Regions from separate parts of the Arthrobacter sp. IK3 genome, predicted to be linked through region 2. Evidence: riboswitches for the same ligand, from Rfam matches in the RefSeq annotation. Region 2 holds a riboswitch; the other holds the start of a gene.
What was found. Region 2 has a riboswitch for cyclic di-AMP ahead of ACSLGO_RS16940 (M23 family metallopeptidase). Riboswitches for the same ligand answer to the same signal wherever they lie in the genome.
Positions count from the first base shown of each region.

Region 1 (15,132 bases), on a different contig from region 2:
ACGGACCGCTGCCGGTAGCGAACTCGGACCAGGTGTTCTCCGTCGACTGGACCACCGAAGGCCACACTGCGCTGGATGTTCCGCTGACGGCAATGGGACCGGGGTCGGAAAAGCTCGGGGGCTTCTACGAGGACACCCGCATTTTCGAGGTCATGGTTGAGCAGATGCGGTCCGGGACGGCCAGCTCCGCGCTGGACCTGCAGTCCCACCGCGGCGGCCGGGGTGAGTATACGGAGGAGTCGCTGGCTGCCTTCCGACATTCGCTCCGGCTGGGCGTCAGCACACTAGAGCTGGACACCCACCTCAGTGAGGACGGCGCCGTGGTGGTATGGCATGACGACGTCATCCTGGCTGCGAAATGCCGTGACACCGAACCGGCTTCCGCCGGCGATCCGGACTTTCCGTACGTGGGAGACAGGGTCTCCGAGCTGACGCTGGCGCAGCTTAAGACCCTCGACTGCGGTTTCGCCCAGCTGCCCGGGTTCCCGGAGCAGCAGGTTGCGGAAGGGAACAGGATCGCCGAGCTCAAGGACGTGTTTGCCCTCGCCCGCGAGCTAAAGGCGCGCGAGGTTGGCTTCAACATCGAAACCAAGGTCGAGGACGGCCGGGCGGGCGGGCCCGGAATGGAGGCACTGACCCGGGCGGTAGTCCGTGAGATACGCAAGTCCGGGATGGCTGAGCGTGTGACCATCCAGTCCTTCGACTGGTCGGCGCTGAACCTTGCGGGCCGGCTGGACCCGCGCCTGGTCCGGGTTGCCCTGGTGGCTGCTCCGGAGACGCTCGAGATCGGCCGGCCGGGTGCCGCGCCGATCCTGGGCGGTATCGACATTGACGACTACGACGGGTCAGCGGTGAAGGCTGCCGCGGCGCAGGGCTACGACGTCGTCTCGCCGCTCTATACTTCGGTAACGCAGCGGATGGTCGCCGAAGCCAGGGAGTCCGGGCTGAAGATTGTGCCGTGGACGGTCAACGAGCCTGCCGTGATGAACTACCTCATAGACCTCGGTGTGGACGGCATCATCACCGACTATCCCACCCGGTTGAGGCTCGTTATGGAGCAGCGCGGCATTCCCCTCCCCCGGACGTACGGCGGGTAACAGTGCTGCGGTGCAGAACGACGGCGGCGCACTCCGGATCTTTCGGGCGGCGCCGCCGTCGTGCCCGGGACGGCCACTAGACTGGGAGCCGCCCCGTCCGCACCATCGAAGAAGTCCTGAATGTCCCGAGGGAAGCACCATCCGCCGCGTCCAAAACCTGCCAACAGCGAAGATTTCCTGATCGCGGCGGACCTGAAGAAGGACCGCGGGTGGACGGAGACCCAGATCAAGTCCTTCCTGGCGGAGCCGGACCGGACGGCCCGTAATCCATTCTCGCGCAAAGCCGCCCCCATGAAGCTCTATGCCAGGGAACGGGTGGAAGCCGTTGAATCGACGGAGGACTTTCGGAAGGCCCGCGAGGCTTCGAGGAAGCGCCAGCTTGCTGCCAGGGAGCGCTCGCTGGCGAAGAAGAAGGAAGCTGTTGCCGCGGCGCAGGCGCTCGAACTCCGTATCCTCCGCGAACCGTGGGAGGAGGTCCAGCAGCGGGCGCTGGACCACTACAACTCCCGGCTACGGCGAAGCCAGTCCCCTGCCGGACCCCGTACATCGCAGGCGCGGCGGGACCGGATGACCGTGAACTACCTGAGGCACAAACAAACTTCCTATGAAGCGGAGCTGGAGGAGTTCAAGGGGGTTGTGGGGGTCGGCGAAGCGTACCTGGTTGTCCGCAACCGGATCCTGGACCTGATTGCCCAGACGTATCCGCAGCTGAAGGCCGAGTGTGAACGGCAGAAGTTTGACGCACCGGACCTGCCGGACGGCGTAGTGCTCTAGCCCGCGGACGCTCGCGGACGGCTCTCCGGAGGGTGCAGGACCGCAGGGACTGAGCTGCACCCTCCAGTGCGGCGCCCGGTCAGCGGCCAAAAATCCTTGCCAGCCAGCCCGCGTTCTCAGCCTTCGGGGCCGGTGCATTCCGGTCACAGGTACAGCGGTCCGGCTTCGGAATGTTCCGCATGACCTCCTGGACGTGGTTCCCGCAGCCTGCCCAGGTGGACTTTCCGCAGCTGCGGCACTTTACGGCACGGCACATGATTCTCTCCTAGCGTGACTTTGCCCGCCGAGCCGGTGCCCGGCGGCAGCACCCACTATCCAGCATACCCCCCAGGGTATGCAAATTACCCACCGGGGTATACCATGGGAGCAGTCGTGCCAACACCGCACACCCCGCACAGGAGAAACCATGCAGCTGGACAGCGAAGACACCACGCCGATCATCAACCGCCTCAAGCGTGCCCAGGGACAGCTGGCGGCGGTAACGCGCATGCTCGAAGAGGGGCGGGACTGCAAGGACATAGTTACGCAGCTCTCGGCAGTGTCCAAGGCAGTGGACCGGGCCGGTTTCGCCATTATCGCTTCAGGCCTTGAGCAGTGCCTGACGAGCGATGACCCCGCCCTGGACCGCAAGGAAATGGAGAAGCTCTTTATGTCCCTCGCCTAGGGCCAGCGGCGGCTAGAAGATCACCACGAAGCGCATGACGGCGTCGTAAAGCTTTGAACTCATGGGTTCTCCCGGCCCCATCGAGCTCCGGTCCGCCAGTGCCATATCCGGATGGTCGGTGATGATGCCGTCGACGTTGTCCCGGAGCATGCTGCGGATGGCATCGGCACCGTTCACGGTCCACACATAGACCTCCTTCCCGTCAGCCCAGGCTGACTCACGGACCGCCGGGGTGTAGGAGGCTTCCTCCACCACAATAAAGTCGGCGGTCGTTTGCGGTGACGCGACGCCGGCCACGGCGAGGGTCAGCCCCACATAGAGCCCCGGCCGCAGGCGCTTCAGCTCTTCGGCCTTCTCCAGGCTCAGCGAGTGGTAGATGTTCTGCTCCAGGGCATTCAGCGACTCCAGCTCGGCGACCAGCCGCTCGACGTAGTCCCCGGTTTCCCCGCCGTGGAGCTTCAGCTCAATCAGCAGCGGCTGGCCTGCCTCGCGGGCCGCGAGGACATAGTCCCGGAGCGAGGGAATCGAGTCGGCATGGCCAAACTGGTCCCGCACGGTGATGGACGTCAGCTCGGAAAGGGTCAGGTCCGCCACAGCTTCACTGCGCGCCGCCAGCCGCGCGAGGGAGGCATCATGCATAGCCACAAACCCGCCGTCGGCAGTCTGCATGACGTCCATCTCCACCAGGTCGGTGCCTGCGGCCGCCGCGGCGCGCAGCCCGGAGACCGTATTCTCTACCCCTCCGCCGCTGAACCCCCGGTGCCCCAGGACCAGGGTCCGGGGAACATCACGAAGACCCTCCATGACCGGGATGTTGATGAGCCCGAGGATCAGCGCGGGCACGACGGCGGCGCCCGCCACCAGGGCAGCGGTTACCTTTCGGCGGCTACGCGTGACGGGCGGCGCGAGTGCGGCCACCGGCTCAGCTATCCGCTCCCCTGACTGCCCGTCCAGGCCCAGCCGGGGCATGTTGCGGTCCACGAGCTCCAGGAGCATTCCGGCGACGAAGAGCACCAAGCTGCCAGCGATCGCCACACCGGTAATCTGGGCGGCACCCAGGGCAAGGGCTGCCACTCCGGCCGCCGCCCGGGGATAGACCAGGTCCGCGGCAAGGGTGGGCAGGATTGTCAGCACCACCAGGGCGGCACCAGCCAGCAGGGCAGCCGCCGCCGCTGTGCCGCCGGCTGCAAGCAGGGCGGGGAAGGTCCGCGCCGTCGCGCGCCGGCTCAGACGCATCGCTTTTCCGCCGGGCACGCCGTACACGGCGAACAGCGGCACCGCGAGGGAATACCGCAGCGCGGCAGTGCCCGCAACGAGCAGGAAGGATGCGTAGACCAGTGTCCCCTGCGTCGACTTGAGCAGCTCACCGCTGACAAAGTTCGGAATGGCAATCGAATGCGTGAGGACGGAGAAGACGCCCGCCTGCGTCAGCGGAACCACCAGGAACAGGTACATGCCGAGGGGCAGGAATCCGGGCCGGGTGAGGCGGCGCATGAGGGACAGTAGCTTGGCTCTTAGTATCCGGGGCCGAAGGCCGGCACCGCGGCGCACCTGGTCCACCGCCACCACCAGGACGCTGAGCTGCAGGGAAACGGCCAGCAGCGCTACCACGCACAGTCCCGCCAGCCAGGTGACTGAAATTCCGCTGGCGAGCATTCCGGTAATTGCCTCTGATGTCACCGCATGGGCCCCCGCGGAAGCAAGTGCCTGGGTGAACATCCAATGGATCAGCGGAGAGACGAGGGCAAGCGGGATGACCTGGCTGAGGGCGTAGACGACGAGCAGGCGCCATCCACCCCGTCGCAGCACATCCCAGCCGGCCCGGAGCAGGCCGGGGACGAGCCGCCGGAATGCCAGGCCGTCAGGTGCGGTTGGCCGGGCGGTCGAGGTCATGGCGGCTCCTTGCAGGCGAACATCCTTACGTTGGAATCCAGCTAATTTTGGACAGCATCCAACTTGGCAACGAGTATATAAGCACCCTCTTTTCCGCTGCGTCATGATGGCGACACATACCGAACAACCGGGCGGCAGCGTCCGGGCGCGTGCCTTTCGCCGTGTTAGCGCCGGCTAAAGCGCTCCGCCTTTCGCGCGGGCCCCGCGACGAGGAGTTCGTCGCCCTCTTCGATCAGGAGGTCGGGCTCGGCAAACCGCCACTCGCCGTCGGACTTGCGGACCGCAACGATCACCACGCCGAACCGCCTCCGGACCTGGGACTGATAAATCGTGGAGCCGGCCAGGAATTCACGCGGGGCGGTTTCGATCACGGCGAAGTTCCCGCCCAGCGGGATGTAGTCCAGCAGACTGCCCTGGACCAGGTGGGCCACGCGGCGCCCCATGTCCTTTTCCGGAAAGACAACGTGGTGCACGCCCAGCTGCTCGAGGACCGTCCCGTGGGCTTCGGTGACCGCCTCCGCCCAGATCTGAGGCACTCCAAAACGCAGCAGCAGGGATACCGTGAGAATGCTGGCCCCGATGTCCTGGCCGATGGCCACCACCACCCGGTTGAACTCCGGGATGGACAGCTGCCGCAGCACATCTTCCCGCGTGGCATCGGCCATCACTACGTAGGTAAGCCGCCCGTCCAGGCCCTGCACCACCCGCCGGTCCCCGTCCACGCCCAGGACGTCGACGCCGTTGGCCATGAGCTCCAGCGCCAGGGCCTGCCCAAACCGCCCAAGACCAATCACCGCTACGGCGTCGGACTCACTGATCCGCTCCGCCTCCCGGCCGTTGAACAGGTTGAACTTAGCCAATGATCGGCCTTTCTTCGGGGAGTCTGTACCGGAACCTGCGCTCCCGCAGGACGAGCGCGGAGGCGAGCAGAAGCGGTCCGAGCCTTCCTGTGAACATAAGTACCACCAGGATCAGCTCCCCTGCTACGGGAAGTGCAGTCGAGACGCCCACAGAGAGCCCCACTGTCCCGAAGGCGGAGACTGTCTCGAACAGCAGCCGGTCCATCGGATAACTGGACATGGCCATCAGTGCCCCGGTCGAGACGGCGATGACTCCGGCAGCAACAAGCACCACCACCAGCGCCTGCCGGGCGGCGTACGCAGGCAGTGCCTTGCCGAGGGCAGTCACCTGCTCATTGCCCCGCACCTCGGCGGCGACTGCGTACACCAGCACAGCGAACGTTGTTACCTTGATGCCGCCCCCGGTTCCTGCCGGTGCGGCACCAATGAACATCAGCACATCCATTCCCAGCCAGGAGAGCGGCTCCATCTGCCCAACCTCGACTGAGCTGAAGCCTGCTGTCCGGGTCTGGACGGACATAAAGAACGCGGCGAGAAGCCGCTCCGGACCGGAGAGGGCACCGAGGGTCTGTGGGTTGTTCCATTCGCACAGGGCAAGGAACACCGTTCCGGCCGGCAGCAGGATCAGTGTTCCCCACAGCACCAGACGGGTATTGATGGTCCAGCGCAGCGGCTTACGCCAGGCACGGCGCAGCTGGACGAGCACCGGAAAGCCCAGTCCCCCGATAATGACGGCGGTGGCCACCGGAAGGCACACCAGCGGGTCAGCGGCGAAGCCCTCCAGGTTCCGGGGAAACAGCGAGAACCCGGCATTGTTGAACGCGGAGACGGCATGGAATACCCCCAGCCAGACGGCTTCGCCGGGGTCCTTCCCGTAGCCGAGCCAGAACCGAAGGGCCAGCAGCAGGGCTATCACTGCTTCGGTTACCAGGGAGATGAGAACGACGCCGCCAATCACCCTGGGTGTGCTGTCCAGGTCCTGGCTGCGGTTTTCCGCCACGGCCTGCAGCCGCGACCGGAAACTGAACCGTCCGATGACGGCAAGGCCCACTATGGACGCGAACGTCATGACACCCAGTCCGCCCACCTGGATCAGGACCAGGATCACCACATGTCCAAACGTGGACCAGTACACGTGGGTTTCAACTACGGACAGTCCGGTGACGCACAGGGCGGACACTGCGGTGAAAAGTGCATCCGTAAAGGAGGCACTGCCGGGAACCGCACCCGAGGCAGGGAGCATGAGCAGTCCCGTTCCGCAGAGGGCTGCGGCTACGAAACCAAGGAATACCACTTGTGATGGGCGCGGGACCCGCCGGCGGCCGCCCGGCCCGGCAGGCCCAGGCACAGTTCGACAGTACGCCGCCGGTGTGCTGCGGTCACCGTTCGGCGCTGCGCCACGGACACCGCGGTCATGAATAGCGGCTGCGGCAGGCGGCTCTCCGGCACCGTGCCCGCAGAAGGATTCACACCGGATCCGCCAGGTCCACCTCGAAAGCCAGCGACCCGTTGCGGATCCCGTTAACCTGGATCTCCAGCCGGTGCGTTCCCGCGTAGTGTCGGCGGGTGGTCATCTGATGCAGTGCATGCGAAGCGGAGAGGGCGCGGGATTCCCCCGGCTCCAGGTTAAGCACCGCCAGCTTGAAGACGGCGGGGGCACTTCCGCCACGGGCCTTTACGTAGTGCACCACGTAGTCCACTGCCAGCTTCGCAGCCGTACTTCCGGTATTCGTCAGGGTGAACCCGAAGCGGAGCCTGCCCGGGAGCGTGATGGCCGGGGTGGAGGTGCAAAGCCCGTCCACCCGGATCTCGGCGGGTTCGAATCCCAGCAGGGAGAGCGCACCCGGGTGGGCTTTTTTGACCAGGGTCCGGAGACTGTGCCGGACCAGGCGGTCCGTGTAGCGCGACGGTGAATCCAGCCAACGGGCACACGTGCGGAGAGTGACCTCAGGGGCATGGCGGGCAATGTCGTTGAGGTGGTTCGCCACGGACCGGCGCACGTCCTCGCTGGGGTCATCCCGGAGAGCATCCAGGAGAGGCAGTGTGGCCTCCGGGTTCTCAAGCAGCCCGGGAACGCGGATAGCCCACGGCAGGTACGCTCGGGTTCCCTCGCTGGCGAGGCGGCGCACGTGTGGATCCGGATCCCGTGTCCAGGTACGGGCCCGGGCGAGGGTGCGGTCCATATCAGCGGCCAGGAGCCTGCGGATGGCGAACTCACTCGTCAGGCGCGGGGTCAGCTCCGCCAGCAGGTCAAGCGCGTCGTCAAAGTCTCCGGGATCCTCTCCAGCCAGTGCCAGCGTCACGGAGGATTCAGAAACCGGCCATATAATCCACCCCTTGAAGGACTCATCCTTCAGCGCTGCGCGGTACGCTGCGGCCGCTTCGGCGTAGGAGGGATAGGACTCGGTGAGTGCCGTGGCAAGGACATCCGTCCTGCCGCGGAGCGAAAGCGCGTTGAGCTCCGGCACCACTCCATGCAGCCGGTCGAGCCCCGGTGCCGGGGCGGCAGCGGCGAGGCTGCGCTGCAGGGCGGCTACTTCGGCAGGGCCCAGCAAATCATCCATGGCGCCCAAGGCAGTCCCCCGCAATCAGCCGTAGGAACCCGGCAATCCGGGTCAGCGAACCGCCGCTGGTTCCCGCGGCGGTTTCCCATCCTAGCGCTGCCGGGCATGCTCCGGCCGCTGCGCCCGGGGGGACGCCGACTCAGAGGTTGGCGTCCGTGTAGCTGCCGCGGGCACGCTCAGCAGGGGCGGGCGCATCGGAGGCGGATCCAAAAACGGCAGTGTAGCTGTCTACAGCTGCTGCAGGGGTTCGGTGTTCCGCGCCGTCAAACCGTGCGGTGTAGCCGTGGCCGGAGGCGGCGCCGGACAGGAGAGCATGCCGGTGTGCGGGAACTGACCCGGGCCGGCCGAAGGCTGCAACGTAATTGCCGCCCAGCGCAGCGAGGCGCCCGGCCGGAACGGTCCGTTCAATGCGGCTCTGGCCCTGCTGCCGCACTGCGGCCCGGTGCTGGATGGTGCGGGCGGGGGCGGAAGTGGTTGTCTCGAACATTGTTCTCCTCATGGGTCGGAGGCCGGGCAGCCGGGCAGCACAAAGTGCACCGGCTCCTGGGCGGCGTTGCGTCAAAAGTGGGAGCAGCCCGTCTGGCCGGGCTGCACGGGTCCTCGGTCCATTCGCGGGTGACCGGCTGTGGACGGGAAGGCCTGGCGGTAGGCGTCAGGCGTTGATAAGACTCTAGCAGTTATTCTGAGTCATTCATAAAAAGCGGGATGTCATTCACCTCTCATTTCTGCCGGGTCCAGCCGCCGCGGATAGAGTTGGCAGCATGAGCAGCACGCCCGCACGGACCCGTAGACCCGTCTTTCTCCTCATCCCGCTGGGCGCGCTGGCCGGCGTGGCGCTCGCCATGGTCAACTTCCAGCTCACTACCGCCTCCCTCGTCGAGCCTGGAGACCTCTCCAGCTATGTCCTCTGGACTATCGTGGGCGGCGCGGCCCTGGGTGGATCGTTCGCCTGCCCCGCCAGCGCAGCCGCATACGTGGGAGCTTCAGCGGGTAAATCCCCGCGGTTCTGTGCAGGCGCTGCTGGTGGGGCCCTGGCGGCGTGCTGGCTGCTGTACGCAGCCGTGTCAGCCTCCGGAGGAACGCCGGTCACCTGGCTGCTGCCTACCGCTGCCGCCCTTACTACTGCTGGCGGCATGTGGGTCATCTGGACTGCGGTCCGGCGCTCCGTTCCCCGCGCGTAAGGCAGCGCGGGGTCTCCGTCGCAGCGCCGGTCAATCCGGGCTAATAGTGTGTGAATCACCACTACGCCTAAGGGTTGAGTGCGGCATAACTGTGATCTGCAACCATCCCCGCCTGCAGGCCGGCGGGACCGTACCTGCCGGCCCGCTGGAGACCATTCAGGCGGCTGAAATGGGGAATTCCTTCACTGCGCCCCACTCTCCGGCGAGGTGTCGTTCCCCTTGAATCCGGGGCTTTTGCCCCGCACCCGGACCGGCCATGCCGTCCTGCCGACCCCGCGGCAAAGCGCCGTCAGCGACCGCCCGGGGGCCCATATCGGACCCGGCTGGCATGTGGCGCGCGGGACTGCTGTGATAAGACTAGACAGCAAGGTGCTCAGCTAACACGCGTGACTCACTGCACACAATGGCAACACGGCGTCGTTACCGAATTGCAATCAAAAAGAAATTGCTGTTAGTGTCCTTGGCATGCCGCAGTCCTGATGCGGCGCCCCGGGCTCGTTACCTAGCTCTGCCGCTTGGCCGGGGTCCCTTTTGCAATACGACGGCAGGGGCGGGGGAACCAATTTTTTGGGTCCTTTGAATCCTTGGGGTTAAGCCGACCGGATGAGACCGGCGGCCGGGTGACTCCCATCCGAACCCGACAGCTCACCTCGCAGGTATAGGGAGAGGTAATACCTTGTCTTCTAAGAATCGCGGACGTCACTGCGCAGAGTCCAGCATCTGGACCAGCATCGCAAAGGCAGCACCCGTCAAGGCACGCACTGTAACCGGAACCGCAGCAGCCGTCGTAGCAGGCTCAGGCCTCATGTTCGGCATGGCAGCACCGGCACAGGCCAGCGCAGTCATCAACGAAACCCCGGCACCGGCAGCCAGCACCTTCGCTCCGGCCGCCCAGCCCGCAGCCCCCCAGCCCGCGGTTGCCCCGGCAGCTGAAACCCCGGCTCCGGCGGCGGCCGTAACCCACACCGTAGTGTCAGGTGACACGCTGAGCGAAATCTCGGCCTCCTACGGCGTCACCCTGGACAGCGTCCTGGCGCTGAACGGGCTGTCGCTGGCGTCCATCATCTACCCCGGTGACGTCATCACTGTTTCCGGTGAGGCCGCCGCAGCTCCGGCCGTGGCCGCAGCACCGGTGGAGACCTACGTTCCGGCTGAGACCTATGCGGCTCCGGCCGAGGCCGCAGCCCCCGCTGCTTCGTACACCGATCCCGGCACCTTTACCGGTTACGAGAGCAACGTCACCACGCAGGCTGTGACCCCGGCACCCGCCGCGGCAGCTTCCGGCGCCGGCGCAATCATGGTCAGCTCCGCCTACTCCCAGCTCGGCGCCATGCAGGACTGCACCGTCCTGGTGGAGCAGGCACTGCGCGCTGCAGGCCACTCGGTGGGCGACCTGTCCCCCGCACAGCTGGCTGCCTACGGCACCCCGGTCTCCGACCCGCAGCCCGGCGACATGATCTACTACGCCAACGGCGGAGCCGGTGTCCCCCACATCGCCATCTACATCGGCGACGGCCAGGCCATCCACAGCGGGATGAACGGTAACCAGACCGTTATCGCAACCGCAAACCTCGGCTCCGGCCCCGTCTACTACCGCGCATAGTCTGCGTAGCCGCCGGTTCTTGCCGGCAGCACCCAGGGCGCCCCTTTCGGATCCCGAAGGGGGCGCCCTGCTTTAATGCCGCGGGCATCCCTGGCAGATCCGGGAACCCGGATCAGCCCGCTCTGCTCCAGGCAGGGTGCTCAAGCCCCGAACGTGAAATAATGGAACATGCCAGACTCGCGGCCGGCAGAACCTTCACCCATGTGCTGGTACCGCCTCCGCGCTCCCGCCACTTCGCCTACGGGGCCTGTAGTGGGACGGTGTTCCCCTCAGCGAGCCGGTCCATCTGGCTCGCAAAGGCGGATACCGGGTCAGGATTCGACGCAGCCAGAGGTAATCACATTGACGTTTAACGTAGGTCAAACCGTAGTCCACCCCCACCACGGTCCCGCAGCTATCCGCCGGGTTGCCACCCGCAAAGTCCGCGGCGAAGACATGGAGTACCTGGTCCTGGAAGTCCAGGCGAACAGGCTCGAGGTCTGGGTCCCGCTGGCGAAGGCTGCCGAGGTTGGACTGCGCCCGGTGCTTAACGGAGCGCAGCTTCAAAAGCTGATGGAAGTCCTCAAGGCAGGCGCGGATGCCGAAGAAACACAGTGGTCCAGACGTTTCAAGGAGAACACTGAACTGCTGGCCAGCGGCAGCATCACGGATGTTGCCCGGGTGGTCCGCAACCTCACCCTCCGTTCACTGGAAAAGGGACTTTCCCACGCCGAGCGGGACATGCTGCGCCATGCCCGGCGTCCCCTGCTCACTGAGATTTCGCTGTCCCTGGGCGTCACGGAGGATGAGGCCGCCGCGGTGCTCGACGGCGTCTGGCAGGCCTCCTCAACGTCCCTTGCTGAGCCCGTCACCTGATCCCCGTTCCCGCGCACGATTGCGGCGTGCACAGGCCCGGCAACGCGAAACAGTGTTGCCGGGCTTTTTCGTGCCCGGTCCCAGCCTCGTTGTGGTGCTGTCCGCCTGCGACGCATCACGTGCGTGTTTTGGTCCTTGCGGTAGCCGGGGCGGTCCACGGGTCCTCCGGCCAAGGATGGCGGGGATAGCGCCCGCGCATTTCTGCGCGCACCTGTGCATAGGGACCGGACCAGAAAGACGCCAGGTCATCGGTCACAGCCAGCGGACGCCCCGCGGGTGAAAGCAGATGGAACTGCAGGCGGGTCCGGCCGCCGGCCAGGAGCGGGGATTCAGCCCAGCCAAAGCACTTCTGGAGTTTCACCGCCAGCACGGGAGGCCCGTCGTCGTCCACCTCCGGATAACTGATCCGTTCCTGCGTTCCGCTGGGAACCAGGATCCTCTCCGGCACCAGTTCTGCCATCCTGGCGGCCTCTGGCCAGGGCAGCAGGCGGCGCAGCGGATCGAGGAGATCGATGCCCGCTGACCGCGCGCCGCCTGCAAGTGCTTCCAGCTCCGGCCCCAGCCAGCCCTCCAGGCCGGCAAGGAGGGCTGGCTCCGAAACGTCGGGCCAGGGTGGACCCAGCACACGGTGCAGCAGCGCCAGCCGGCGGCGCAGGGCGTCGGCCGAAGCCGACCAGCCGATGGCGTCGAGGCCCTGGCCGGCCAGGGCCCGCGCCACCGCAGCCCGTCCCTCCGGGGCGGCCGGCCGGACCGGCGTGGAGGAAAGCTCAATCGAGCCGAGCCGCCGAACCCGGCGCGCGGTCACCTTGCCGGAGTCGAAGACTGCAGTAACGTCCTGCGTGAGCAGCTGGGAGGCAGCTGCTTCTGCTTCTTCCGGCCGAAGCGGTGCAGCGGCGCGGATCACTGCGCCCGTGCCTGACGCTGCGCGGCCTGCGGCCCGGGAAACCTCAGCCACCGCCAGCCAGTCATGACCGCGGAGCGGGCTGTCAGCGGGCAGTCCGGCCCGGGTGCCCGATGCCAGCAGGTACTGCTCGCCGGCAGCACCGGAAACACGCCGGGCCACCCGGTCCGGGAAAGCCAGCGCCACCATCGTCCCTACGGCGTCACTGGCGGCCGGGGATGTCTCCGTGCCTGTGCCCGAAGCAGCTTTCGCGGCCGGTTCAACGAGACGCTGCAGGCGCCGGGCCTCACGGTCGAATGCATGCGAACCCGGGTCCCTGCCGGAGCGGAGTGCAGCGAGAAGCCGCACCAGGTCACCGCCGGACGGCCGGCTGTCTCCCGCGAGCATGGCAGTGATCTCCGCCGCGCTGCGCGCGCCAAGGATCTGTGAACCGTCCAGCAGCGCGCGTGCCAGGCGGGGATCGGCGGGGATGCGGACCAGCCGGTGTCCCGTGTCCGTAGCCTTGCCGTCCGCATCGACGGCGCCGATTCCCTTCAGCACGGCCTCGGCATCTTCGAGGGCGGCCGGGGGGAGCGGCTGCGGCAGCGCGAGGCCACGGCCGCCCGGCGTTCCCCAGCAGGCAAGGATCAATGCGGCAGCGGTAAGGTCCGCTGCCGCGGCCTCGGGTGTGGGATGCGCCGGCGCCGCTGCGTAGGCGGCTTCCGAATAGGCCCGAACTACCGTTCCCGGTCCCTGCCGGGCGGCGCGCCCGGCCCTTTGGCGCGCCGATGCTCGGGACGCACTTACGGTGACGAGTCCGCTCATCCCCCGCGCCGCGTCCCGCCGCGGTTCGCGCGCCAGCCCGGAGTCAACCACCAGGCGGACCCCCGGAACAGTGAGGGAAGACTCAGCGAGGGAGGTGGACACGATAATGCGCGGCCTGTCCCCGGCGGACCGCCCGGACACCGCACGGTCCTGCTCAGCAGCCGGAGCTTGGCCATGCAGTTCGAGGACTTCCGTGCCCGGGCCGGCCTCCTGCCGCAGGATCCGCGCAACATGGGACACTTCCCGCGCACCGGGAACAAACACCAGGGCATCAACGTCCGGGGTCCCGGCCAGGGCGCGTGCATGCTCCCGGACGGCGAGCCCGGCCAAGGCATCAAGGAAGGCCGGCGTGACTCCGCGTTCGTCCAGGCGTGCCGCGGCGGGCGGTTGCCATTGGACGTGGAGCGGATAGAGCGCCGAGGGGCAGTCGATTACCGGGGCAGGCACTTCGGAGGTTCCCACCAGCCCCGCGAAGTGTTCCGTGTCCAGAGTGGCGGACATAGCGCAAAGCACCAGGTCCGGCCGCAATTGGCGCACCTCCGCGAGCAGGCCTATGAGCAGGTCGGTTTCAAGGCCGCGTTCATGGACTTCATCCAGCACGACGGCGCCGGCCCCTTCCAGGCCCGGATCAGCCAACAGCCGGCGCAGCAGGATCCCCGGGGTCACAAACTCCACCAGCGTTTGCGCTCCGGTCCGGTTTTCGCCGCGGACCGTGTATCCCACACGCTCCCCGACCCCGCTGCCGTCCAGCTCCGCCAGCCGGCGAGCGGCTGCGCGCGCTGCCACCCGGCGGGGCTGGGTCACGATGACGCGCGGTAACCCGCCGCCACCACGGTTGCCCGTCTGGCCGCCCGCCACCAGGTTGGCAACCAGGGGCGGCACCAGGGTTGTCTTGCCGGTGCCGGGTGGTGCCTGCACGACGGCGGCACCTCCCGGGCGCGCCGGTCCGTGCTGGTCCGCAGGATCCGCTGCGGGCCCCAGGGCCTCCGCCGCTGCCGGCAGCGAGGCCGCAAAAACCAGCCCGCGGCCCAGGACCGGGAGGTCGAAGGGTCCGCCGGGCAGTTCCAGGCCGGGTTTGGGAGTACTCACCGGACCATTCTCCCCCGGAGCGCCGTCCGGGCGCACAGCCGTGGACAGGTCCGCGCTGCTGTGGAGAGCCGGTGCTCAGCGGCGCAGCACCTTCCGTGCAGTCTGGTTACCCAGGAACTGGACCAGCTGCACCAGAACGATGATTACTGCCACGGCCGCCCAGGTCACCACCGGATTGAATTGCCGGTACCCGTATTGGATGGCAAAGTTACCCAGGCCGCCGCCGCCCACGTACCCCGCCACCGCGGACATGTCTACGAGCGCAACGAAGATGTACGTGTACCCCAGGATCAGTGGTCCGAGTGCCTCCGGAATCAGGATGGTGGCGATGATGCGCCGCCGTCCGGCGCCTACCGATCTTGCCGCCTCAATGACCCCGGGCTGCACAGTAAGGAGGTTCTGTTCCACGATCCGGCTGATGCCGAACGCGGCGGCCAGGGACAAGGTGAAAATAATGGCGTTGTTGCCAATTCCGCTGCCGGTCACCGAACGTGCCAGCGGCTGGGCCGCCGCGAGGAAGATGATGAACGGGATTGGACGGAAGATGTTCACCAGCACGTTCAGCACCCCGAAGACGGCCCGGTTGGCCAGCAGGGCCCCGGACCTGGTTGTGTACAGGCCCAGTCCGATGAGGAGCCCGCCTATCCCGCCGAAGAGCAGGCTGAGGCCCACGATCCAGAGGGTTTCCCCGACGGCGGTCCATAGCTGCGGAGTGAGCGGTATCAGGTCCTCCATGTCAGCCCAGCTCCGTAACTTTGAGTCCGTGCCCGGCGGCAGCCAGGGCAGTGTCGATTGCGGAATCCCCGCCCTTGAGGGCGAGGGTCAGGTGGCCGAATGCCCGGCCGGC
Region 1 is NZ_JBPPSW010000005.1:186,358-201,489, forward strand. It holds gene ACSLGO_RS08695 (alkaline phosphatase) at 1-1,097, shown strand, start outside; gene ACSLGO_RS08700 (hypothetical protein) at 1,218-1,871, shown strand; gene ACSLGO_RS08705 (metal-sensitive transcriptional regulator) at 2,278-2,535, shown strand; gene ACSLGO_RS08710 (glycerophosphodiester phosphodiesterase family protein) at 2,548-4,428, opposite strand; gene ACSLGO_RS08715 (potassium channel family protein) at 4,593-5,288, opposite strand; gene ACSLGO_RS08720 (TrkH family potassium uptake protein) at 5,281-6,582, opposite strand; gene ACSLGO_RS08725 (DNA alkylation repair protein) at 6,755-7,852, opposite strand; gene ACSLGO_RS08730 (hypothetical protein) at 7,992-8,339, opposite strand; gene ACSLGO_RS08735 (hypothetical protein) at 8,614-9,033, shown strand; cyclic di-AMP (ydaO/yuaA leader) riboswitch at 9,541-9,706, shown strand; gene ACSLGO_RS08740 (C40 family peptidase) at 9,710-10,636, shown strand; gene ACSLGO_RS08745 (CarD family transcriptional regulator) at 10,979-11,491, shown strand; gene hrpB (ATP-dependent helicase HrpB) at 11,607-14,285, opposite strand; gene ACSLGO_RS08755 (methionine ABC transporter permease) at 14,361-15,020, opposite strand; gene ACSLGO_RS08760 (methionine ABC transporter ATP-binding protein) at 15,022-15,132, opposite strand, start outside.
Region 1: another riboswitch for cyclic di-AMP. It lies ahead of ACSLGO_RS08740 (C40 family peptidase); the one in region 2 lies ahead of ACSLGO_RS16940 (M23 family metallopeptidase).

Region 2 (15,132 bases):
CCTGACCAGGACCGGGGTATACGAAGAAGGTGCGAGTATTCCCTCCAGCGACGGCGGCCCCGCAACGGCCACGCAAACCGCCTCCTGGACGGCCCGCAGGGTGCGTTCCAGCAGGGTCTCGCCTCCAACCCTGAGTTCTGCCTTCGGCACACCGCCCAGGCGTGAGGAGCGGCCGCCGGCCAGGATGACGGCGTCGTATCCTCTCAGTTTCGGGCCGCTCATGCAGCCGTATCCCCGAGGAACGGGCTCCACTGGGCGGCCGGCTGTTCCAGCTCACGGATCTGCCAGCGGGTCCCGTGCGGCGCCCGAGGAGTAAAGCGCAGCTTCCAGCCAAGCTGGTTCAGGGTCCTGTCTCCCTTTTTGTTATTGCAGCGCAGGCAGCATGCCACCATGTTTTCCCAGCTGTCCTCTCCCCCGCGGGATTTGGGGACCACATGGTCCACGGTTGCTGCGGCCTTTCCGCAGTACGCGCAGGAGTGGCTGTCCCGGCGGAGCACTCCCCTGCGGGTTGCCACACTCGAATCCCGGTAGGGAATGTTGACGTACCGGTTCAGCAGGATGACGGACGGGCGCCCGAACACATCGCCGGGACCTACCACCGGGTCACCGCTCTCGGCCAGGACACTCGCCTTTCCGGCAAGAACGAGCACCAGCGCGCGCCGGAAAGTGACCACAGCCAGCGGTTCATAGCCCGCGTTCAGAACCAGGGTTCGCATGCACGTTCCTCTTCGCCTGCCCGCCGCCGGCAAAACAACGTCCACCGGCCCAGCGGTACTTCGAATGTTCACTGCAAGGGTAAGCCGCCGGGGCCGTTCCCGCCATTAAAGGGGTCCGAGTTGGCCTGATCGCGCCGGGCCGCCGTCCTGCAGGCGCCGGATAGGACCTTGCCGGAACGGCAGAAGGGCCCTGCCGTTCCCGGCAAGGCCCTTCTCTGTGTCATTCGTGCGTCTTAGCCGCCGACGCGGATGTAAACTCCGCCGGAACCGAGCTCAGCAGGTGCAACCACGGTCTGGTTTCCGAAGAAACCGCCATGGACGGCCTGGCCGTTGCCCACGTAGACAGCGATGTGGGCCATGCCCATGCCGCCGTCAGCGTAGTAGATCAGGTCACCGGGAATTGCTTCCGCGGCGCTGACCGTCCGGCCCAGGGAAAGGTAACCGGCAGGCCAGCCGTGGTAGTTGATGCCCGCTGCGGCCAGCGCGTTGGTGGCAAGCATGGTGCAGTCCTGCATGACGCCCAACTGGGCATACGCAGCTGCGGCGATGGTTGCCGCGACGCCTGAGGAAGACGCGGCGGGTGCAGCAGCCGGTGCAGCCTGGGCTGCGGCCGGTGCTGCGGCAGTGTTGGCTGCAGCAGTGTCGCCAGCAGCGGTGCTGTTGTCCGCAACTGTTTCCTGTACGGCCGGAGTGTTCACTTCCTGGGACTGGACGGTGACCTCGGGAGCCACCGTTACGCCCGGAACGGGAGTGAGCGTCAGGTTGGGTCCGATTGCATCGGCCGGAACCTGGAGCGGGATGGAGGACAGATCCAGCTTGCTGGTCTGCACATCGCGTGAGATTTCCGGTCCGGCCGCGTTTGCGGCAACGCCGGTGCTCAGGACGAGGCCGGAAGCAGCTGCGATCACTGCTGCCTGACGGCCAACGGTACCTGCGTTGCTGACGGCATCGGCAAGAGCGGTCAGGGACGCGTTTCGCTGCACGGGCGCGCGGTGGCGCGCACGCTCAGTTGACGTGGTCATTTTTCTCCGTTGTTTCTGGAAACTGAGCGATTAGCTGACGCGGACGAAGCTTGCGCCCGGCAGGTCAGACAGGGAGTGCAGGCCGGTGTTCATGCCGTTCAGGCCACCGCTGATGACCTGGCCGTTACCGACGTAGATAGCAACGTGGCCGCCGGTGATAACGAGGTCGCCGGCCTGGGGGCTGCCGACAACGGTGCCGTAAGCGAAGAACTGGCCGGGAGCCAGGTCGCCAACAGACTTGCCAACCGAGCGCAGTGCCTTCTCGACCATGGCGGTGCAGTCCTGTGCCACGCCAATCTGGGAGTAAGCGGATGCGACCAGGCCGGCGGCAACGCCGCTGGCGGCTACGGGAGCGGAGGAGGCGGTGGTGACCTCGCCGGCAGCCGGAGCGGCCGGGGCAGCGGCCGGAGCGGCCTGGGCGGGAGCTGCGGCCTGCTGTGCGGCGGCGGCCTGCTCCTGTGCTGCTGCGGCAACAGCTGCGGCTTCTTCAGCGGCAGCCTGCTCGGCAGCGGCGATCTGTGCGCGGGTCTCGGCTCCGGAAACGGAACCGGCCAGCGGCTGGACCGGAAGTTCGAACGGTGCCTGCTCGGAAACCGTCACGGTTCCGTTCGAGGTCACAACGTTAAGGGGGGTGGATTCAAGGGCCTGGCGGTCGGTCGAGACCGGGGCTGCCTGGGCCGGCATACCTGCGGCCAGGACGAGGCCGGAAGCAGCGACGACGACGGCGGCCTGGCGACCTACGGAGCCTGCGTTGGCGGTAACAGCTTTGGACAGCGCGGTAAACGGAGTTACCGGCGCAGTGGCGGCACGACGGCGGCCGGAATTGACTGATGACACAGTTTTGCCTCTCCCAATGCCTACGAGGTGAGCTGTCGGATTCGGATGGGAGTCACCCGGTTGCTGGACTGCTAGGTCCGGCAACTTAACCCCAAGGGCTTCTTACGAAACCCGAAATTGGTTCCCCCGCCTCTGCCATGCGATTTTGCGAACGGATCTCGGACAGTGGCAGAGCTCGGCAATCTGTTCGAGAGTGTCTGATCTTTGGCGAATCAGGCACGGTGACGAGAATATAACAACATCACTGAAATGTCACGCTCAGGTCACGAAAGCGTGTTGGAGCGGTCACAACCAGCCCAGGGGGTCGACGGGAGTGCCGTTTACGAGTACTTCGAAGTGCAGATGGCAGCCGGTTGAAGCGCCCGTGGTGCCGCTGGCACCCACCAGATGGCCGCGCTCCAGGGTGTCCCCAACGGAGACACTGATGGCGGAGAGATGGTTGTAGGTGGTTTCAACGCCGTTACCGTGATCCACCACAACGCGGTTGCCGCCGCCCAGTGCATGCCAGCCGGCTGACTTCACCGTGCCGGCCGCAGCCGCGGTCACTTCGGTGCCGCATGCTGCGGCGAAGTCCTGGCCCGTGTGCAGTTCCCCGGCGGTGCCGGTAATGGGACTGACCCGGTAGCCGAAGGAGGACGTCTGGACCAGGTCCGAACTCAGCGGGGTGGCCAGCGTTCCCTTGGCCGCGGCCGGGATCACGTCCGTACCGGCCACGGTCAGGCTGCGGAGCTTGGCATCCGGATCAAACTTGGAGCTCAGTGCGGTCCGCTCGAAGTCCAGGACAGCGTTGGCGTCCGCGGAGACCGGGTCTGCGGCAACCGGCTGCGGCTCGACAGCCGGATCGGTGGCTGCCGCCGTCGTCGGTACCGCTACCGTCAGCACCAGCCCGGAGGCGGCAGCGGCAATGGCGAACTTCTGGGCAGCTCCGCCGATGGGGCGGTGTACGGGTTCGGCGCGGCGCCTTCCGGTGGTCCGGACGGCGGTGCGTGGGCGCAGTTCAGCAGCTGGCGATTCAGCCCTGCGCCTGCCCGAAGCAGCATGCTTCGACAAGTGTTTCCCTCTCTAACAAGCCTGCGAAGTTAGCTGTCGGATTCGAGTAGAGAAACTCGGCCCACGACGCACGTACAGTCCGGTGAGGATTGTGCCGTGCTGCTCGAAGGGCTTCACCCCAAGACAGTAATACTGCCGGTTGGTGGGTCCTCCGCCCCTGCCCGCGAACGGTTGCACCTGCGGTCCAGTGGCAGGGTTAGGCTGTTGGACCGGTGAACGGTGTTGTTGCTGTAGTCAGATGCCACTATAGGGGAAAAAGCCCAAAAGATACCATTCCGTTATCTGGAGCGGCGGCAGGTCACGAAGCGGGCGCGGAGACAAACACGTGCGAAGCCACTTCCGCGGGCAGTTCCAGGGCACCCTCGATGCCCGGCACGCGGACGGAGATGTAGCCTCCCACCACCTCGGCGGTGATGGTGGCACCCGGACGCAGGCCGGCTTCGTCGAGCTGGGTCAAGAGCTCCGGATCCACCTGGATCGGTTCGGCCAGGCGTTCAAGGAGCATTGGCTGACCGGCGCTGACCTCCGATACAGCGGAGAGCAGGTCCCGGTACGGAGTAAGCGGCTGGAGTGCTGCCTCCCCGCCAAGGGCTTCCAGGCCCGGAATCGGATTGCCGTACGGGGACTCCGTGGGCTTACCCAGCAGGTCATACAGCCGGCGCTCCACCCGCTCGCTCATGACATGTTCCCAGCGGCAGGCCTCGTCGTGGACATAGGCCCAGTCCAGGCCGATCACGTCTGCCAGCAGGCGCTCAGCGAGGCGGTGCTTGCGCATGACTTCGGTGGCGCGCCGCCGTCCAAGGTCCGTCAGTTCAAGCTGACGGGTACCGGAGACCACCACCAGCCCGTCCCGTTCCATCCGGCCAATGGTCTGGGAAACGGTGGGACCGGAGTGGCGCAGGCGCTCGGCGATCCGGGCCCGCAAAGCCACGATGTTCTCTTCTTCCAGCTCAAGGATCGTCCGAAGATACATCTCAGTTGTGTCGATGAGGTCCGTCATGACCAGCCACTCCTAGCAATCGTGCAAAAGAGAATCACCACAGCGGCGCAGAACGCGCCGGCAGTTTTGTTTCCACGTTAGCCCATGGCCGCAAACCCGGCTGAATTACCGCATCTGCTGATCCCGTGCCCGAGGGCCGGTCATAAATAGGACCGGGACGGGCACGGGGTGTTGAATGGAAGGGTACGTGAAGCACCCTGCCAACCCGCTTGGAGCATACAGAAATGGGCGATACCGCCGTTACGATTCCCGCTGAACTTCTCCCCAGGGACGGGCGCTTCGGAGCCGGTCCTTCCAAGGTCCGTCCGGAGCAAATCCAGGCGCTGTCCGACGCCGGAACCAAGCTGCTCGGAACATCCCACCGCCAGGCCCCGGTCCGGAACCTTGTGGGAAGCGTCCGCGAAGGCCTCTCCCACCTCTTCTCCGCGCCTGAGGGCTACGAAGTTGTCCTCGGCGTCGGCGGTTCCACTGCCTTCTGGGACATTGCGTCCTTCGGCCTGGTGGAGAATAAGGCCCAGCACCTGTCATTCGGCGAATTCGGCTCCAAGTTCGCCGCGGCCACCAACAAGGCACCGTTCCTTGCCGCATCCAGCATCATCAAGGCCGAGCCGGGCACGCGTCCCGAGGCGGTTGCCGAAGAGGGCGTGGATGTCTACGCCTGGCCCCAGAACGAAACATCCACCGGTGTGGCCGCTCCGGTCCGCCGCGTTGCAGGCGCCGACGAAGGTTCGCTGGTCCTGATTGACGCCACTTCCGCTGCCGGCGGCCTGGACGTGGACCTCGCGGAGTCTGACGTGTACTACTTTGCTCCGCAGAAGAACTTCGCTTCCGACGGCGGACTGTGGCTGGGCATGTTCTCCCCCGCAGCGCTTGAGCGCGCCGCGCGGATCAATGCCTCCGACCGCTGGATCCCGGATTTCCTGAACCTGCAGACCGCTGTGGACAACTCCCGGCTGAACCAGACGTACAACACGCCCTCGCTCTCCACCCTGGTAACCCTGGATGCGCAGATTCAGTGGCTGAACTCCAACGGCGGGCTCGGTTTCGCTGCGGCCCGCACTGCGGACTCCGCAGGCCGAATCTACTCGTGGGCGGAAAAGTCCAGTGTGGCTTCGCCGTTTGTCAGCCGCCCGGAGGACCGCTCCAACGTCATCGCCACCATCGACTTTGACGAGTCCATTGACGCGGCGGCCATCGCCAAGACGCTGCGTGCCAACGGCATCGTGGATGTGGAGCCCTACCGGAAGCTGGGACGCAACCAGCTGCGGATCGCTACGTTCGTTGCCATTGAGCCGGACGACGTCAGTGCCCTGCTGCAGTGCATCGACTACGTGATCGAGCACTCCTAGCCGATCCGCCCGGGCCTGCGTAAGGCCGCAGAGAGGACCCTGGCCCCGCTAGCGCGGGCCGGGGTCCTCTTGTGTCAGGTCCGCGGTGTCCTCGCTGGCGCTGCTCGTCAGGTAAAGGCGCCGGCGCATGGAGCGGTCGTAATGCAGCCGCAGGTGGTGTGAACGCCAGGCCCAGACAAGGCCAATCACGGCGGTGACCAGGCCGGAGGCCGCAGCGACGCCCAGGCTCCAGCGGGGGCCGAACGCGTTGGAGACCCATCCCACAATTGGGGCGCCCAGCGGAGTGCCGCCCAGGAAAATCGCGAAGTAGAGCGCCATGACCCGGCCCCGCATCACCGGCGTGGTGGTGGTCTGGACGTAGGCGTTGGCGCTGGTCATCAGGGTCAGTGCGAACAGTCCCACCGGGATGAGGGACAGCGCGAAGATCCACAGGTTCGGTGACAGTGCGGCGATCAGGCAGGCAACGCCGAAGGCGCCGGCCGCACCGAAGATGAACCGCAGCCGCGGTTTGTCCCGGCGGGCTGAAAGCAGCGCACCGGCAACCGAGCCGATGGCCATGATGGAGTTCAACAGGCCGAAGATTCCGGCGTCCTGGCCGAATTCGGTGCGGGCCATCGCCGCGATGTACACCGCGAAGTTCAGCCCAAAGGTACCCACTATGAAGATGGCCAGCAGGACCATGATGAGGTCCGGCCGGTACCTCACGTACTTCAGGCCGGCCCGGATCCTGCCCTTGCCCGGCGGTGCCTTGGGCAGCACGCGCAGCTCTGCGGACCGCATCTTCAGCAGCGCCAGCACCATGGCGGCGAAGGTCACGGTGTTAATGAGGAAGACCCATCCCGGGCCTACGGCCACGGTCAGCAGGCCCGCTGCCGCCGGACCCACCATGCGGGCGCCGTTAAAGGAGGCGCTGTTGAGCGCGACGGCGTTGGGCAGGTTCTCTTCGCTGACCACCTCGGAGACAAAGCTCTGGCGGGCCGGCGCATCGATGGCCGAGACCACGCCCAGGGCCAGCGCGAAGGCATAGACATGCCACAGTTCGGCGTGGCCGGAGAGCACCAGCAAACCCAATCCAGCGCCCAGGGCGGCCATGGCCACCTGCGTAGTGAGCAGGACCTTCCGCCGGTCATAGGTATCTGCGACCAGTCCTGCCCAGGGTGCAAGCAGCAGTTGGGGGCCCAGCTGGAGCGCCATGACGACACCCATCGCAGCGGCATCCTGGTTGGTCAGGATGTCATAGACCAGCCAGTCCTGCGCGGTGCGCTGCATCCAGGTTCCGATGTTGGAAACCAGTGCTCCGAGGAACCAGATGCGGTAGTTGAAGATGCGGAGGGAACGGAACATGAGGGTTCACTTCTCCCTTCCGGGATCGTGAACCGCGTTCCGTGCACTCACTGCTTAGTCGTCCTCCGTTGCCGCAGGCGTGGCTGCGGATTCTTCCTCCGGCGCAGCCGCCGCCGCTTCCCGTTCCTTCTCTGCTTCCTGCGCTGCCACGTCTTCCGGACGGACACGCATGGACCACGGCACCCATTCCGGAGCCAGGACGGCCTCCGCCGAGGGCAGCAGTCCCACTTCACAAACCGTCGCGGCCTTGCCGCGGGGAACCCGGGCCACGGTGGCGAACCATTCCCACCCGCGGTAGCCGGGCCGATTGGCCCGGAACCGGTGGGTTACCAGCCGGTCCGCGTCGGGAACGGCACTGACCCACTCCCCTATCTGTTCTTCCGGCACTACTTCCAGCAGGCCGGCGCGGGCCGTCGCCACGGCAGCGGCAAGTACCGCGTCCGGCTTGGACGGCTTGCGCGGAGGCTTCCGCGCGGCAGCAGGCTTCGGCGTCTCTTGGGTATCGCTCGCTTCGGTGGTTTTCACTCGGTGGTTCTGTCCCTATGCATCAAGGTCGTCTGCAACAGCCCGCAGCACCGCAGCCACCTTGGTTGCATGCTTCTTCTCCGGGTACCGGCCCCGGCGCAGTCCATTGGAGATGCCATCCAGCAGTTTAATGAGGTCTTCGGTGATGACGGCCATGTCATCCGCGGGCTTGCGGGTGGCCTTCGCCACCGACGGCGGGGCCTCCAGGATGCGGGCAGAGAGCGCCTGCGGGCCGCGGCGTCCGTCTGCGACGCCGAATTCCATCCGGGTCCCGGGCTTCACCTCGCTGACACCAGCGGGAAGCGCAGAAGCATGCAGGAAGACTTCCTGGCCGTCGTCAGTGGCCAGGAATCCGAATCCCTTGCCAGTGTCGAACCACTTGACCTTGCCGATGGGCACTTCGCTTACCTCGTTCTTAGGTGTCGGGTGCGGGCTTTCGACCGCATCTGGTGATGAAAGGGGTGTTACGTCCGCGCGTATCCGTCTTCCGGAGTCCAGTCGGACCGGCGGCGGACGCCTGTTGAGATACTACGGGGAAGAGTCTTCCCTTTAGAATATCCCGAGCCCCCTAATGCTGGGCCCGCCCCACTTTGGGCTGGCCGGTTTTTAGCTGTTAGCGTTAAAGACCATGGAGCACCTGGGCCCTCACCACGCAGATTCAGCAGACGGCACCGCCGCGCAGGGCACAGCACGTAAGAAGCGCTCACCCCTCCGCCTGCCGGCAGGCATACTGGCCGCAGCTCTTGCCGTGGCCGGCGTCGGAAGCCTTGCCGCCCTGTTGCTGGAGGCACTTCGCGGAGAGGCAGTCTGGCCCGGATTCGCTGCGGGCGCGTTCTACTGCCTGCCCCTGGCCTTCCTCATGATGGCGGGGCTGGTAATTGACTCAATCGTGCGGCGGCGCCGGGGTTAACCCGTTTGTTTTCGGTGCCACTCGGGTAACGTATTGGACGATGTCCGCGATCCGAGCCTTGGCCGAAGACCTTGAAGCGCGCAGTGACGAACAACTGCGTGAACTCCTCCTCGCCCGGCCGGACCTGGCGCTTCCTCCGGTGCCGGATTTCCAGGCGCTGGCAGCCCGGGCCTCAACGCGCATCAGCGTACAGCGTGCGCTCGAAAAACTCACGGCACCCCAGCTCCAGGTACTCGAGGCACTGGATCTGACCACCAACGAAGACTCGCACCTGAGCACCACCGCGTCCTGGCTCAAGGCATCCATTTCCGGATCTACCATCAAGGCGCTGGACGCGATCCTCGGCTACCTCCACAGCCTTGCCCTGCTGCGCCGGGCTACGCCGCATCCCGGAGCTCCAAAAGCCGACGCCGGACGCCGGTTCTACCTCCCGGTTTCGGTTATGGGCGAAGCGCTGGGTGCCTACCCGGCCGGCCTTGGCCGGCCCTATTCCACCTTGGCCGCGCAGCAGCCGGACTTCGGACAGCGCCTTGTGGGAATAGTCGAAGGGCTGCGCCAGCGTGGCCTTCCCATCGAAAAGGCAGACACGCCCTCCACGGCGGCGCACTCGCTGCATCATCTGGTCTCGGATCCTGCCGGGTGGGAGGCCCTGCTGGCCGATGCCCCTCCGCAGACCAATGAACTCCTCCGCCGCTTCAAGTACTCGCCGGTGGGAACCATTCCGCGCAGGGCTGCCATTAGCCGTGCCGTCCTGGAGAATCCCGCCCCCACACCCGTGGAGTGGCTGGTGGCGCACGGTCTCCTGGTGCCGCTGGATGCCCTGCACGTTGAACTTCCCCGGCCGGTGGGACAGGCGTCCCGCGGCCATGTGATCGTTTCCGATTTCCAGTTGGATCCCGTTCCCCCAACGCCGCGCCCGGTGCCGCAAGCCCTGCGGGACAACGCGGCCTTCGGTGCCGTGGCGGAAACCCTGCGGCTCGTTACCGAACTGCTGGCCCTCGCTGCCGAAGCACCGATCGGCACGCTGCGGTCCGGCGGGGTCGGGGTGCGTGAGGTCCGCCGCGTCTCTGAGGCCCTGCGGCTGGATGGAACCGCTACCGCCTGGCTGCTTGAGCTGGCCGCGTTGTCCGGGCTCCTGGTCCTGGACGCGGCAACGTCCCGCTGGGGCACCGCGGAAAGCGAATGGCACACTCTGGACCGGGAGCTGCAGTGGCAGCACCTGGTGCGTGCCTGGCTCGAGGCAGAGCGGGCGCCTTCACTTGTTGGCGGACCACTGCCAGGGGGAGGATCCGTCAACGCACTGGCTGCCGAACTGTCCCGCCCTGATGCGCCGCTGGTCCGCCGTCGAATGCTGGAAATGCTCTCGTCCCTCGCCGCCGAGGAAACCGTGGAGGAAGGCCAATCCGGCGCCTATGACGCTGAGGACCTGATCAGCGCGCTGACCTGGTACCAGCCGCGGTTGCAGCGCCGCTTCGCCCGGCTTGTGCCCGGCATCCTGAAGGAAGCCGCGCAGCTGGGACTGCTGGGGTCCGGGGCCATGACCGAGCTTGGCCACGCCGTCGCCGCAGGAGATATGGACCGCGCCGTGGACCGGCTTCGGGCGGCGCTGCCCGAGCCGCTGAGTTCCTTCCTGCTGCAGGCCGACCTCACGGCCGTCGCTCCGGGCTACCTCGATCCCAAGGTTGCCCGGCAGCTGGCCCTGCTGGCAGACGCCGAGGGACAGGGGCCGGCAACGATCTACCGTTTCTCCGCGAACTCGGTGCGCCGCGCGCTGGACGCGGACATGGACGCGGCGTCGATCCTTGAGTTCCTGGCACATTACTCCGCCACCGAAGTGCCGCAGCCCCTGCGCTACCTCGTGGAGGACACCGCAGCCCGGCACGGACGCATGCGCATCGGCGCAGCGTGGTCCTACCTGCGCAGCGACGATGAACCCGGGCTGAACGCCCTGATGGCCGATCCCCGGGCCGCCGTGTTGGGCCTGACCCGCCTTGCGCCCACCGTGATCGCCTCCGCGGCGACGCCGCAGGAACTCGCGCTGGCTATCCGCAACCTGGGCTACGCGCCGGTCATGGAGGGGCGCGCCCGTGAAGCGTCCGGTTCCCATGCCCGGCCGCCTGTCCCTGCGCCGTCGTCATCCGCCACGCGCGTCAACCAGTGGGAACTCACCGAGGAAGACCTCGAGGCGCAGCTCGCTGCGCTGCGCGGGCGCGGCCCCGCCGTGGCCGCCAAGCCGGACGAATCGGTTCCCCTCGTGGGGCTGGAGACCCTCCGCAAGGCCATCCGCACCAAGAGCTCCGTCCGGATGGGTGTGGTGGACAGCCAGGGGAATGAACGCCAGGAGATCTTCGTTCCCCTATCTGTCAGCGACGGGCGGGTGCGGGTCTTCGACCCCCGCCGGGACGTTGAACGCGTAGTGTCGATACATCGGATAATGGATGTGGAAATAGTGGAGGGCAGCCCAGCACATGGTTGACGGACCGTTGATCGTCCAAAGCGACAAGACCATCCTGCTGGAAGTGGACCACCCCTCGGCCGTTGAGGCCAGGCACGCGATCGCAGCGTTCGCTGAACTCGAGCGGGCCCCCGAGCACATCCACAGCTACCGGCTGACGCCCCTGGGGCTCTGGAACGCGCGGGCCGCCGGGCTGGACGCCGAACAGGTGCTCAATACCCTGCTCACGTACTCCCGTTTTCCGGTGCCGCACACGCTCCTGGTGGACATTGAAGAAACCATGTCCCGCTACGGGCGGCTGCGGCTGGAAAAGGACCCCCAGCACGGGCTGGTTCTGCGCACCAATGACTACCCCGTCCTCGAGGAAGTCCTGCACGCCAAGAAGATCCAGCCGCTGCTCGGTCCGAGGATCGACGGCGAGACCGTGGTAGTGCAGTCCGCGATGCGCGGCCAGCTAAAACAGCTTCTGCTGAAGCTGGGCTGGCCGGCGGAAGACCTGGCCGGGTACGTGGACGGAACACCACATCCGATCCTGCTGGATGAAGACGGCTGGGCGCTGCGCCCCTACCAGAAGCTGGCCACGGAGAACTTCTGGGCCGGCGGGTCCGGAGTCGTGGTCCTGCCCTGCGGTGCCGGCAAGACACTCGTCGGCGCTGCCGCCATGGCCACCAGCTCCACCACCACCCTGATCCTGGTTACCAACACCGTTTCGGCGCGGCAGTGGAAGGACGAGCTCCTCAAGCGCACGTCGCTCACCGAAGACGAGATCGGCGAGTACTCCGGCGCCGTCAAGGAAGTCCGTCCGGTCACCATCGCCACGTACCAGGTACTCACGCTCAAGCGCGGAGGTCTGTATCCGCACCTCGAACTGCTGGACGCCAATGACTGGGGCCTGATTATTTACGATGAGGTGCACCTGCTCCCGGCACCGATCTTCCGTATGACGGCAGACCTGCAGGCCCGCCGCCGCCTGGGCCTGACTGCAACACTGGTGCGCGAAGACGGCCGCGAGGGCGAAGTGTTCTCGCTGATTGGCCCCAAGCGCTACGACGCCCCCTGGAAGGACATCGAAGCGCAGGGCTACATTGCACCGGCGGAGTGCATTGAGGTCCGGGTTGACCTGCCGCGGGATGAGCGCGTTGCCTATGCCATGGCCGAGGACGGGGACAAGTACCGTCTGTGTTCCACGTCGGAGACGAAGTCCAAGGTGGTTCAGGACCTGGTGCGGCGGCATGAAGGGGACCAGGTCCTGGTGATCGGGCAGTACATCGATCAGCTGGATGAGCTGGCGGAGCGGCTGGAGGCACCGGTGATCAAAGGTGGAACGCCTGTCAAGGAACGCCAGCGCCTCTTCAGCGACTTCCGCGAAGGGAAGCTGAAGACCCTGGTTGTGTCCAAGGTGGCCAACTTCTCCATCGACCTGCCGGAAGCCTCGGTAGCCATCCAGGTCTCGGGGTCCTTCGGTTCCCGCCAGGAGGAAGCCCAGCGGCTGGGCCGCCTGCTGCGTCCGAAGGCCGACGGCCGGGCCGCACACTTTTACACCGTCGTCGCGCGGGACACCCTGGACCAGGACTTCGCTGCGAAGCGCCAGCGCTTCCTGGCGGAGCAGGGCTACGCCTATTCCATCCAGGACGCCGCGGATATCGAAAAGCCCGCCTAACCGAGGCACCGGATTTCCCGTCCCGCCTCATGCGTCCCGGCAGCGTCACATAATGGCGCCCGCGGATTGGCAGCGGATATCTTGAAAATGCTTCCGGGCGCGCTTCCGCGCGGCTTCGGGCATCCACGTCCCGCCGAGCCGGATCCTGCCACATGCCGCACTTCGCCGTAGTCCCGGGCCCCCCGCGCCCGAATCCGCTCGTTCTCTCCCGCGCCAGGCTGCTCCGCGCGCTCGACGACGCCGCTGCTGCGCCGCTGACGATCCTGCGCGCTCCGGAGGGCGCTGGTAAAACCACTCTTCTCCAGGACTGGACCGCTGCACGGGAGCGGACTGCAGCCTGGGTTTCGGCCCGAAGGAGCCCGCTGGCTCCCGCGGAACAGTCCGCCGGCCCGTCCGCCGCCTTCCTCGCCGCGCTGCTTGCCGGGGCGTTCGATGTACAGGACCCGGAAGAGGCGGTCCTGGTTGAGGAGGTGGCACGGGAGGCGGCCGACGGCGCTGGGCTCGGTTCCGTGCTTCCCCGGCTGGCACATCTGGCTGCCAGGAACCTGCTGATCCTGGAGGACCTCCATCTCGCCACCGGCTTCCCGGCTGAGGACCTGCTGCTGGACCTCCTGCGAGCGATGCCCGGCCTGCGGATCATAGCCAGCACGGCGTCCCTGGGGAGTATCGAAGTGCGCAGGCCGCTTCTCGAACTGGACATCGCGGTGATCGGTCCGGCGCAGCTGGCGTTCACCACGGAGGAATGCGAACACGCCCTGGCCGGTACCACGCTGCAGGACCAGGCGGAGGAGGTCCAAAGACTGACCGGCGGACTGCCGCGCTGGGTTCGATTTTTGGTCCTCTCCTCCTCCGCCGCTGCGCGCAGCCGTCCGGGACGGCAGCTTTCCGCCGTGCTGGACGCCGGGGCTGCGGACCTCGCTGCTCTGTTGTCCCCGCCCGCTGTCTCCGCCGGATTCGCCGAGTTCCTGCTGGGTGCCTGCGTGCCGGAGGAGCTGCCTGCCGCCCTGGCAGCCCGTATAGGCGGCGTGCAGGACGTGGAGGAGATGCTCAGCGACGCTGAACAAAGAGGCTTCCTCACCCGCACAGCCGACGGCGGCGCCGCGGTAATCCCGCTCCTGCGCCGCGCCGTCCTGGCCAGTGCGGGTAAGACGTCCCCGGCACCTCTGCACGCCCTGCAAGAACTCTGCGGACGGTATTTCCTGGCGCAGGGACAGCCCCTTGTAGCGCTTCGCCACGCTATGGCGGTGGATAGCCTGGACCTGGCCACGGACGTCATCCGTCACCATGCCCTGGAGCTGTTCACGTTTCACGGTCCCGAGACGAGGAAGCTCCTGGAAGGCGTTTCCCTGCGCCGGCTGGCCCGGCATCCGGCTCCCGCCCTTGCCCTCGCTGTCCTCTACAACTCCTCAGCTTTTCGCCGCATTCGCGGTGCGGAACTGGCAACCCTGGCGATGTCCGGCGCACGGGCCATCTTCCGGTCCATGCCCGCAGCCGAGCGGTTGCTGCTCATCCTGGTTGAGGCAGTCACCCTTCGCGGGAGCGGCCAGATAGATAAGTCAGCGGCCCGCGCAAGGACCGGGCTGCAGACCTACCTGGAAATGCCGCTGGCCGAACGCGAGAGGATCGGCCCGCTCGAATCCGTCGCCATCGCGCACCTGGGAATCTCACTGTGGCGGGACGGGGCCACGGAGGAAGCCGAAAACGCGTTCACACGGGCGGCTTCACTGGCAGCGGCGCAGCACCAGCCGGACTATGAAGGCTACTACCACTCCCTCAGCGCCTGCATCCTGGCCGGCCGCGGTGACCTGACCGGCGCTGCCCAGTTCCTGCAGCGCTGCAGCAACCTGGGCTGGGGCAGCGGCGAACTGCATCATTATTCGGTAACGCCCCTTCGGCTGGCCCAGGCGATGACCGCGCTGGAGGTTGGGGAACCCGCTGCCGCCAAAGCAGCCCTGTCCGGCGTCCTGGACCAGGCAGACACCATGGAACTGTGGCCGCGGGTCAGATACCTGGACGCCCTCGCTGACCTGGCTGCAGGCAACCCGGCACCGGCCGCTGCACGGCTTGAAGAAGTCCTCGCCAACAAGTCCGGGCTTCCGCCCATCAGCGGGCCCGAACACGCGCTGCTGGTCCGGGCGCAATCACTCCTGTTGCTGGCGGGCGGGCTGCCGGGCCGAGCCCTGGCTGCAGCCCAAAGCCTGCCCACCCCCGAACGGGACATGGTGACGGCACGTATCCATCTCGCAACCGGACAGGCCGGCAAG
Region 2 is NZ_JBPPSW010000014.1:87,604-102,735, forward strand. It holds gene mobA (molybdenum cofactor guanylyltransferase) at 1-222, opposite strand, end outside; gene ACSLGO_RS16925 (HNH endonuclease) at 219-716, opposite strand; gene ACSLGO_RS16930 (NlpC/P60 family protein) at 950-1,738, opposite strand; gene ACSLGO_RS16935 (NlpC/P60 family protein) at 1,769-2,575, opposite strand; cyclic di-AMP (ydaO/yuaA leader) riboswitch at 2,579-2,735, opposite strand; gene ACSLGO_RS16940 (M23 family metallopeptidase) at 2,861-3,625, opposite strand; cyclic di-AMP (ydaO/yuaA leader) riboswitch at 3,629-3,838, opposite strand; gene ACSLGO_RS16945 (metal-dependent transcriptional regulator) at 3,924-4,625, opposite strand; gene serC (phosphoserine transaminase) at 4,850-5,974, shown strand; gene ACSLGO_RS16955 (MFS transporter) at 6,023-7,318, opposite strand; gene ACSLGO_RS16960 (DUF3027 domain-containing protein) at 7,373-7,843, opposite strand; gene ACSLGO_RS16965 (cold-shock protein) at 7,859-8,242, opposite strand; gene ACSLGO_RS16970 (hypothetical protein) at 8,472-8,753, shown strand; gene ACSLGO_RS16975 (helicase-associated domain-containing protein) at 8,794-11,229, shown strand; gene ACSLGO_RS16980 (DNA repair helicase XPB) at 11,222-12,868, shown strand; gene ACSLGO_RS16985 (LuxR C-terminal-related transcriptional regulator) at 13,021-15,132, shown strand, end outside.